DNA from 3 places in the Kineococcus sp. NPDC059986 genome. Region 3 is predicted to be linked to each of the others. Evidence: riboswitches for the same ligand, from Rfam matches in the RefSeq annotation. Region 3 holds a riboswitch; each other region holds the start of a gene.
The links. A riboswitch is a leader RNA that binds a small molecule or an ion and turns the genes downstream of it on or off. The one in region 3 is predicted to bind S-adenosylmethionine.

Region 1 (3,263 bases), on a different contig from region 3:
CCCGCGCACGCGGCCACGGCCTCGCAGAGCATGTCGGCCGAGCACGCCTCGGTGCCGTCGCCACCGGCGGCGGGGTGCAGACCGGCGCGGGTCGTCCCGGCGAACCCGTCGACCGAGACCCCGATGGACTGCCCGTCGAGCACGGCGACGGCCTTGGCCGGCACCAGCGCCTTGGCCGGATCCTCCCGGTAGGAGTCCTTCAACGGCTTCTGCAGGGCCCTGAGCTCGGTCGAATCCACCGGGGAAGCTTAGGCCCGGAGGTGGTACGACCCGCAACCTGCCCGCCCCCCGACCGGTCCAGCACACTGGGCCGCGTGAAGTGGACCACGGCCCTGAAGACCCTCGAGGACGTCGCCGACCGTTGCGCGCACATGCAGCGCCAACCCGAGGGGATCGTGCGCCTGCGGGTGGCCGAGGCGTGGGTCTTCGGCGACCTGCTCGGCCCGCGCCGCGACGACCTGCCCGAGGCCGACGGGGTGCAGGTCGCACTCGTGACGAACGCGGCCGAGGAGGACAGCGCCGCGGGCACGCTGCCGCCGGCGGCGGGCCACTGGCTGGCCGCGTCCGGGCTGGAGACGAAACCCGTCGTCCTGTGGTTCCGCTCGGACCAGGCACCCGTGTGGAACCACGTCGTGGACCGTCCGGTCCGGTTCTGGACGGCGCAGGACGGCCTGGACCACGACGTGCTGGTGCAGCTGCGCGGGGGTGACGGCGAGTCGCTGCGTCCCCCGGCGCCCTCCCCCGCCGAACTCCACGACCGGTTGGTCGCGGAGCGCCGGGTCGGGGTGGAGGCGTTGCGCCGCACGGCGAACGAGTACGACGAGAAGCGCTGGTCGCCGGGTTCGCCGAAGAAGCGCGGGGACGCCCTGGCCGACGCCGCCCTGGGTCTGCTGGCCGTCGAGGACGCCCTCGAGCGGGTCCGGGCTACCCTGCCGGAGTGAGCGAGGAGAAGCTGAGCTACCGCCTGCTGACCGGCCCGGACGACCGCTCGTTCTGCGAGAAGGTGAGCGCCGCCCTCGCCGACGGGTACGTCCTGCACGGCAGCCCGTCGCTCACCACGACCGACGGCCGGACCGTCGCCGCACAGGCCGTCGTGCTCCCCCACGTGGTCGTCCCCCCGCCGTCGCGCAGCTGACGGGCCGCCGGAGAGGAGCTCGCCCCGACCACTCCGGAACCGGTGCTAGGGTTTCACCAGGTCATGAGTGACAGCGTCAAGCCCTGGCTCGCTGTCCGGCAACCCTCCCCCGCGGCGGGGTGCCCCAGGTGAAGACCTGGCCGGACGATCCCGTCCGGCAAGCGCGGACGACCGGACCCGTCGATCACGGCAGTGCTGAACTCCGCGCGCCCGCCGAACGACTCCCGGAGTGATCGCGTGTCCAACGCCCCCGTCCTGCCCGACAAGCCCCGGCGCCGTGGTCTCCTCATCGGCCTGGTCGCCGCCGTGATCGTCGTGATCGTCGTGGTCGTCGCCGTCGTCCTGGGCACCCGTGACGACACCGCGACCACCGCGGCCGGCGGTGGCACCCCCGCCAAGACCGTGAAGATCGGTGTCGCCGACGCCTCGCTGAAGTACTGGTCGACGTACAGGGAGCTCGCGAAGTCGAAGCTGAACGTCGACGTCGAACTGGTGAACTTCTCCGACTACACGCAGCCGAACCCGGCGTTGTCGCAGGACCAGCTGGACCTCAACCAGTTCCAGCACATCCAGTACCTCGCGAACTACAACGCGACCTCCGGCGACGACCTGCAGCCCGTCGGAGCGACGGCCGTGTACCCCCTGCCGCTGTACTCGCTCACGGCGAAGTCCGCCGCCGAACTGCCCGCCGACGCCCAGGTCGCCATCCCCAACGACGCGATCAACGAGGCCCGCGGCCTGCTCGTCCTGCAGAGCGCCGGTCTGGTGACGCTGAAGGACGGCGGCACCGCCTTCTCCAAGGTGAACGACATCGAGTCGGCGAAGGTGAAGGTGACGACCGTCGCCGCGGACCAGACCGCCTCGGCCCTGCAGTCCGGTTCCGTGGCCGCCGCGATCGTCAACAACAACTACGCCACCAAGGCGAAGCTGCCGACGAGCGACATCATCGTCAAGGACGACCCGAGCGACCCAGCTGCGGCGCCCTACGTCAACATCTTCGCGTCTCGCAAGGCCGACACCGGGAACAAGACCTACCTCGACCTGGCGGCGCTGTGGCACGACCCGGCCGTGCAGGAGGTGTTCCTGCAGGAGAACCCGGGCGCGGTCGTCCAGGACACCTCCGCGGCGGACCTGCAGAAGGAACTCACCGAGGTCGAGGCCGACGCGAAGGCCGCCGCGGGCAAGTGAACACGCTCATCTCGCTGACGGACGTCAGCAAGACCTTCGACCGTCGTGGCGGCGCGTCCGTCACGGCGGTCGACGGCGTGTCCCTCGACGTGGCCGAGGGCGAGGTCCTCGCGGTCATCGGGTACTCCGGCGCAGGGAAGTCCACCCTCGTCCGGCTCGTCAACGCGCTCGAGAAGCCGACCGCGGGCAGCGTCCGCGTCGCCGGCCAGGACCTCACGACGTTGTCGGAAGGGGAACTGCGCCAGGCCCGCTCCCGCATCGGGATGATCTTCCAGCAGTTCAACCTGTTCCGGTCCCGGACGGTCGCCGGGAACGTCGCCTACCCGCTGAAGGTGGCGGGCGTCGCGAAGGCCGAACGGGACCGGCGCACCGCCGAACTGCTCGACTTCGTCGGCCTGCTCGACCGCGCGCACGCCTACCCAGAACAGCTGTCCGGCGGTCAGAAGCAGCGCGTCGGCATCGCCCGCGCGCTCGCCACCAACCCGCCGCTCCTGCTGTGCGACGAGGCGACGAGCGCGCTGGACCCCGAGACGACGACCGAGGTGCTCTCGCTCCTGCGACGCGTCAACACCGAACTCGGCGTCACCATCGTCGTCATCACCCACGAGATGGAGGCCGTCCGGCAGATCGCCGACCGCGTCGCCGTGATGGAGCAGGGGCGGGTGGTGGAGGTCGGGAACGTCTACGACGTGTTCTCCGACCCCCAGACCCCTGCGGCGCAGCGCTTCGTGCGCAGCGCGACGCACGACCGGCCCTCGGCGGACACGGTCGCGCGCTTGCGCGCGCACCACCCGGGCCGACTCGTGAGCGTCCGCATCACCGACGAACCGGGACTGCAGCAACGCGTCGACTCGGCGTTCCGGCAGGAGGAGGTCACCGCCGAACTGGTCTACGGCGGGGTCTCGGAGATCCGCGAACGCCGGGTCGGTTCCCTGACCTA
Region 2 (3,263 bases), on a different contig from region 3:
GCGGGCATGACGTCCATCGCCTCCAGCCACTGCTGCGGGGTGCCCGGGTAGCCGTGGAACGCCTCGATGACGGGGTACCCGCCGGCCGGGGCGGGCTTCGTGCCGTACCCGGCGGGGAGCATCACGAGCACCGTCCCGGTGACCCCGGACGCCGGCCCGGGCACCTGGGCGCGGAACACCCGGCCGTCGTAGCCGGCGACCTGCTCGGCGTGGGGGTCGCTCACGGTCGTCGTGCTGCCGACCCCGCCACCCGACGTCGTGGTGGTCGTGGTCTGCGAGGACTGGATCCCCAGCAGGTCGTCCCAGTCCGAGTAGAGCCCGAACTTGGAGTTGACGACGAGGAAGACGGCCACGAGGACCGTCAGGTTGACCGCGATGAGCGAGGCGGCGCGACCCAGGAGGGCCAGGAACCCCCGTCGCGCCAGCAGCCTCCACCCGACGACGATCGCCACCAGTGCCGCACCCGCGACGGCGATGGCCACCCCCTGGGTGACCGGACTCGACAGACCCACCGTGGAACTCCCCCCGTACCTGCGAACGCCGGTGGGCGTTCCTCCCGATCATCGGCGACGGGAGGGGGTGGTGGGCGCGTTCTCAGCGGATGTTCGGTGAACGTGTGGCGTGCTCCGAGGCGAGCTCGGCGAGCACGGCGTCGGCGATGGCGCGTTGGCCCTGGGCGTTGGGGTGGTCCCCGTCGTCCGCGAGCAGCGGGGTGGGGTCCTCACCACCGGTGGACCCGTGGAACACCGGCCGCAGACCCACGAAACCGACCCGGCCGCCCTTGGCGTCGACGGCGGCCCGGAGCTGGTCGTCGAAGGAGTCGGTGAGCTCGTCCTGCACGGCGCGTTCGGCGGGGGTGTAGCGGGTGGCCGCGACCTCGCCGTCCAGTCCGACGGCCCAGTAGTCCAGGACGACGACCCGCGCGCCCGTCGGCAGGATCCGGTCGACGGTGGCCGAGACGGTGGCCACGGCCCGCGCGGCGGCGCTGTCCACCTCCGCGGGCGTGGGCAGCTGCTGCCCGTCGTCGGCGAGGTCCGCGAGGTCGTTCGCGCCGGCTTCGAGCAGCACGACGTCGGTGGGGGAGAGGTCGTCGAGGTTGTCCTCGACCGTCGCCGCGACGTCCTCGGAGGTGGCCCCGTCCTCGGCGAGCTGGTCGACCCCGACGCGCTGGCCCGGGGCCGCGAGGTCGGCCGCCACGAGCACCGGGAAGGGGGAGCAGTCGCACTCCGCACCCGTCGGGACGGAGTCGCCCAGCGAGACGACCCGGTCGGGCCGCACGGGGCTCCCGGGCGGTGCGCTCGCCACGGCGGCACCGGTGTCCTCGGGCAGGGACGCGGCCATGCTGCCCAACAGGAGCAGCACGACGGCGCCGAAGCGGAGAGGTTTCACGCTCCGCACTCTGACACCACCTCCTGTGCTCACCCCATGAGTGGGCCACGGACCGGCCCCCGTCGATGGTCCGTGCTCCGCTCTCCGCGCGCCAGCCCAACGCCCCCCTTCCGGGGGTGGTGGCCTCGCCGGCCCCCCCGGACGGTGATCGGCCGCGCTGGGCCACCGCGGCAGCAGTCCACCGCGACAGCGAGCTCTGCCGCGGGTTGCGGGACCCGGTGCGGAGTGGGGTACGTTCGGGACAGCCATCCAGAGCGACCGAGAGACCTGGCTCGTCGACGTCGCAGCAACCACCCCTCACCGACCGGTGAGCGGACAGGTGCTTCCGCCAGGACCGATGGGAGAACCCGTGAGCACCCTGCAGTCCTCCGACGTCCTCGCACGCCCCGCGGCCCGGACCGCGCGCCGTGGCGCCGCGCTCGGCAGCTTCGTCGGCACCACGATCGAGTGGTACGACTACTACCTCTACGGCACGGCCGCGGCGATCGTCCTCGGCCCCTTGTTCTTCCCCGACGTCGGCGGTGCGGTCGGCGTCGTCGCGGCCTTCGCCACCTACGCCGCCGGGTTCCTCGCGCGGCCCCTCGGTGGGGCCGTGGCCGGCCACGTCGGCGACCGGGTGGGCCGCAAAGCGGTCCTCGTCGCGTCCCTGCTCGTCATGGGCGTCTCCACGACCGCGGTCGGGCTGCTGCCGACGCACGCGCAGATCGGTGCCTGGGCCCCCGTCCTGCTCGTCGTCTGCCGTCTGCTGCAGGGCTTCTCCGCGGGCGGGGAGTGGGGCGGGGCGGTCCTGCTGGCCGTCGAGCACGCCCCCACCGGTCGGCGCGGCCTCTTCGGCGCCATCCCGCAGACGGGGTCGGCGGCCGGCATGGTGCTGGCCAGCGGCGGGTTCTGGCTGACCCGGTCGCTCACCGACGACGCCGCCTTCCTGTCCTGGGGGTGGCGTATGCCGTTCCTGGCCAGCGCCGTGCTCGTCGTCGTCGGCCTGCTCATCCGCCTCAAGGTCACCGAGTCGCCGGCGTTCACCGCGGTGCGCGAGGCCGACGCGACCGCCCGCCGACCCGTCGCCGACGTGCTGCGGACCAACCGGCGCGGTGTCCTCGTCACGACGGGGATGCGGTTGGGGCAGAACGGTTCCTATGTCCTCTACACGGTGTTCGCCCTCAGCTACCTCACGAACCAGGTGCGTTCCGACGGCGCGGACGTCGGTCTGCTCGCCGTCCTCGTCGCCTCCGTCCTCAGCCTGGCGACGACCCCGTTCTGGGGCTGGTTGTCCGACCGCGTCGGGCGCCGCCCGGTCTACCTCGCCGGGTCGGTCCTCACGGCGCTGTTCAGCGTCCCCGCCTTCCTGCTCTTCGACACGGGGTCGACGGTCCTCGTCGTCGGGGCCGTCGTGGTCGCCGTCAACCTCGGCCACGACAGCCAGTACGGCGCGCAGGGCGCGTTCTTCGCCGAGCAGTTCGACGACCGGACCCGCTACAGCGGCGCCTCGCTCGGCTACTCGATCGGCGCCGTCCTCGGCGGGGGCCTGACCCCGCTCGTCGCGGCGTCGCTGCTGGCGCTCGGCGGCGGCTCGCCCTGGCTCGTGGCCGGGTACCTGTCGTTCCTGGCGGTGCTCACGACGGTCGCGGCCGCCTGCACCCGCGAGACCGCGCACGCTCCCCTGGGTGGGGTGGCCCGGTGAACCCGTTGCGGCTGAACGCCTTCGCCATGGCGTGCGTCGGGCACCAGGCCGCCGGCCTGTGGAGCCGGCCCGAGGACCGCAGCGCCGACTACCGCAGGCTGCGGCACTGGACGGACCTCGCGCAGCTCCTCGAACGCGGCGGGTTCGACGCCCTCTTCCTCGCCGACGTCCTCGGCACGTACGACGTCTACGG
Region 3 (3,263 bases):
AGGACGGGACGCGTGAGGAACCCGTCCGCGAGGGCCTCGGCGAACTCCCGGACGCCGCGGTCGTCGGCGAACCGGAACGCGGTGCCCGGGCCGATCTCGGGGACGAGGTAGTGGTAGTTCGTGTCGAACCACTTCGTCATCTCCAGCGGGGCCAGCGCGCCGCGCCCCCGGGCGATCGTCGAGTAGGCCTGCAGGTCCACCCGTCCGTCGGCCGCGACGAGGTCGGCGAACCGTTCCGGAACAGCACCCACGGCGACGGCCGTGTCGAGGACCTGGTCGTAGGCGGAGAACGAGGACGGGATGGAGGCGTCGTGGGCGGGCAGGCCCAGCGCGTTCAGCCGCCGGACCGTCGCCGCCCGCACGGCCGCCAGGGCCGTCTCCGTCGCGGCGAGGTCGGCACGCCCGGCCCACAGGGCCTCCAGCGCCCTCTTCGTCTCGCGGTCGGGGCCGATGCGGGGGTAGCCGAGGACGGTCGCGGTCCACGCCGGCTGGTCGGTGGTCGGGTGCTGGCTCATCGGAGGGCTCCTCCTACCGCGCGGACGCGGCGTTCGGCGGGACGGGTCGTGGTCGTGTGGTCGCGCAGGTGGTCGCGCAGGTCGTCGAGCAGGTCGAGGACGGGCTCGACCGCGTTGAAGGTGTAGAGGTGCAGGCCGGGTGCGCCGACGGCGAGCAGGTCGCGGGCGAGCCCGGAGGTGAACGCCGTGGCCGCTCGGCGACGGACGCGTTCGTCGCCGGAGTCCAGGGCCGCGAGCAGTTCCCGCGGTGCGGGGACACCGGTCAGCTCGCCGATCCGTTCGAGCCGGCGCAGTTCGTGGGTCACCGCCAGCCCGGGCAGCAGGGGCATCGTGATCCCCGCGGCCCGGGCCCGGGAGAGGAACGTCCCGTACTCCCGGGCGGACCAGCCGACCTGGCAGACGGCGAACTGCGCGCCGGCGTCCTGCTTGGCGCGCAGGACCGCGAGTTCGTGCTCGTCGCGGTCCCGCGGGAAGGCCGCGACGGCGAGGCTGAGCGGGGGGACGTCGACGGGGAGACGCCCACCCCGCAGCGCGAGGCGCCGCCGGTCGGCGACCTGGAGGAGTTCGACGAGGTCGCGGGCCGTCGCGACGCCGTCGGGGTGGGGGGTGAACTCCCCCGCCCCGCACGGCGGGTCCCCGCGCAGGGCGAGGACGTTCCGGACGCCGGCGTCGAAGAACTCGCACGCCAGGTCGACGACCTCGCGGCGGGAGGAACCCACGCACGTCAGGTGCGCCATGGCGGGCACCGCCGTGGAACTCAGGACGTGGGCCAGCAGGTCACGGCTCGGACCCCGGGTGGCACCGGCCGCCCCGAAGGTCACCGAGACGAAGTCCGGTCCGGTGGCCAGGAGGTCGGACAGTCTGCGCCACAGCGCATCCCGCCCGTCCGCCGTCCTCGGCGGGAAGAGTTCGAAACTGAGCGTCGGCCGCCCCGCCGCACCGGCGACGAGGGGGGCGAGCGTCATCGCGCCGGTCCCGCACAGGGTCGCGGGGTCGGTTCGACATCGGTGTTGCGCATCACGGGCTCCATCGGCCTGGCGTTAGCACCCTCGCCCGGGCTCGGGGGGTTGCTGCGGCGTCGTCGAGCCAGGACTCTCGGCCGCTCTGGATGGTGTGCTCCGACCATAGAGGCACTTCGCTCGGCTCCACAAGTGGTCCGGGAACGACCACCCGGGCGGCGCAGGACGGGCTCAAGGAAGGCCGCCGACACACCGATGTTGATCGTTCGGGATCCTCGTGGCAGGCTCCTGCACAGGTCATGAGCGCCAGCGACAAGCCCCGGCTCGCTGGCCGGCAACCCTCCTCCGCGGTGGGGTGCCCCGGGTGACGACCTGGCCGGTTCCGTGGTGGAGCCGGCAAGCGCGGACCTCGCCGGGCGACCCGGTTCTCCCGGCAGGGTCCCCCTCTCCCAGGAGTTCCTGCGTGAGCACCAGCACCCTCTCCCCCTTCCGACCCTCCTGTCGCCGCCCCGGTCCGGTCGACCCGCTGCTCCCCGTCGTCGGCGCCGACACCCCGGTCCCCCTCGCCACCGGCGGCACCTCGACCTACGTGAACCTCGACAACGCGGCGAGCGCCCCGGCGTTGCGCGCCGTCGCCGACCGGGTCGCCCAGGTGCTGCCGCACTACGCGAGCGTGCACCGCGGCGCCGGGTACCTGTCCCGCGTCTCGACCGCCCTCTTCGAGCAGGCCCGCGCCGAGGTCGGCCGGTTCGTGGGCGCCCGCCCCGACGACGTCGTCGTCCTCACGAGGAGCACCACCGACGCCCTCGACCTGCTGGCCAAGGCCGTCCCCGCGGGGACCCGGGTGCTGGTCGCCGACGTCGAGCACCACGCCAACCTGCTGTCCTGGCAGCGGTCGGCGCGGACCACGGTCGTGCGCGGCGGGGCCGACGCGGAGGAGACGGCGGACCTGCTGGCGGCCGAACTCGCGACCGGCCGCTACGGGCTGCTGGCCGTCACGGGGGCCTCCAACGTCACGGGGGAGGTCCTGCCGCTGCGGCGGCTGGCGCGGGCGGCCCGCGACGCCGGAGCCCGCACCGCGGTGGACGGCGCGCAGCTCGTGCCGCACCGGCGGGTGGACCTGGCGCGCGACGGGATCGACTACCTGGCCCTGTCCGGCCACAAGCTGTACGCGCCCTTCGGCAGCGGGGCCCTCGTCGGTCGCCGGGACTGGCTGGACGCGGCCGACCCCTACCTGGCCGGCGGGGGCGCGACGCTGGACGTGAGCGCGGACGGGGTGGCGTGGGCGGACGGCCCCGACCGGCACGAGGCGGGTTCACCCAACGTGGTCGGCGCGGTCGCCCTCGCCCAGGCGTGCAGGACGCTGGCGGCGCTCCCCGTCGGGGCCCTGGAGACCCACGAGGCGCAGCTGCGCGCCCGGCTCGTGGACGGGCTGACCGCCCTGCCCGGGGTCGAGGTCGTGCGACCGCACCCCCGCGACGCCGTCGCTGTCGTGACCTTCACCGTCCCGGGTCACCCCGCCTCGCAGGTCGCCGCGTACCTGTCCGCCGAGCACGGCACGGGGGTTCGGGACGGCCGGTTCTGCGCACACCGCTTCGCCGACGCCCTGGGGCTGGGCGCGGGAGGTCTGCGCGTCTCGACCGGGGTGGGCACGTCGTCCGCCGACGTCGACCGCCTGCTGCGGGCCCTGCGGCAGTACCTGACGACCGGTCCGGAGCTCACCTACGGGGTCGTCGACGGCCACTGGGGGCCGGTGTCGGACGCCCGACCGGCACCCGAGACGTTCCTC

Region 1: linked by a shared signal. The riboswitch ahead of AB0637_RS14825 (MetQ/NlpA family ABC transporter substrate-binding protein) and the one ahead of AB0637_RS10050 (aminotransferase class V-fold PLP-dependent enzyme) in region 3 are both predicted to bind S-adenosylmethionine.
Region 2: linked by a shared signal. The riboswitch ahead of AB0637_RS13710 (MFS transporter) and the one ahead of AB0637_RS10050 (aminotransferase class V-fold PLP-dependent enzyme) in region 3 are both predicted to bind S-adenosylmethionine.

Annotation. Positions count from the first base shown of each region.
Region 1 is NZ_JBFBND010000018.1:69,844-73,106, reverse strand. It holds gene AB0637_RS14840 (OsmC family protein) at 1-239, opposite strand, end outside; gene AB0637_RS14835 (hypothetical protein) at 315-941, shown strand; partial or broken gene AB0637_RS14830 (DUF1737 domain-containing protein) at 938-1,102, shown strand; SAM riboswitch class IV at 1,195-1,305, shown strand; gene AB0637_RS14825 (MetQ/NlpA family ABC transporter substrate-binding protein) at 1,373-2,323, shown strand; gene AB0637_RS14820 (methionine ABC transporter ATP-binding protein) at 2,320-3,263, shown strand, end outside.
Region 2 is NZ_JBFBND010000016.1:51,709-54,971, reverse strand. It holds gene AB0637_RS13720 (alpha/beta hydrolase-fold protein) at 1-512, opposite strand, end outside; gene AB0637_RS13715 (SGNH/GDSL hydrolase family protein) at 595-1,389, opposite strand; SAM riboswitch class I at 1,632-1,733, shown strand; gene AB0637_RS13710 (MFS transporter) at 1,739-3,070, shown strand; gene AB0637_RS13705 (LLM class flavin-dependent oxidoreductase) at 3,067-3,263, shown strand, end outside.
Region 3 is NZ_JBFBND010000010.1:92,844-96,106, reverse strand. It holds gene metE (5-methyltetrahydropteroyltriglutamate--homocysteine S-methyltransferase) at 1-515, opposite strand, end outside; gene AB0637_RS10055 (methylenetetrahydrofolate reductase) at 512-1,480, opposite strand; SAM riboswitch class I at 1,539-1,630, opposite strand; SAM riboswitch class IV at 1,770-1,883, shown strand; gene AB0637_RS10050 (aminotransferase class V-fold PLP-dependent enzyme) at 1,938-3,263, shown strand, end outside.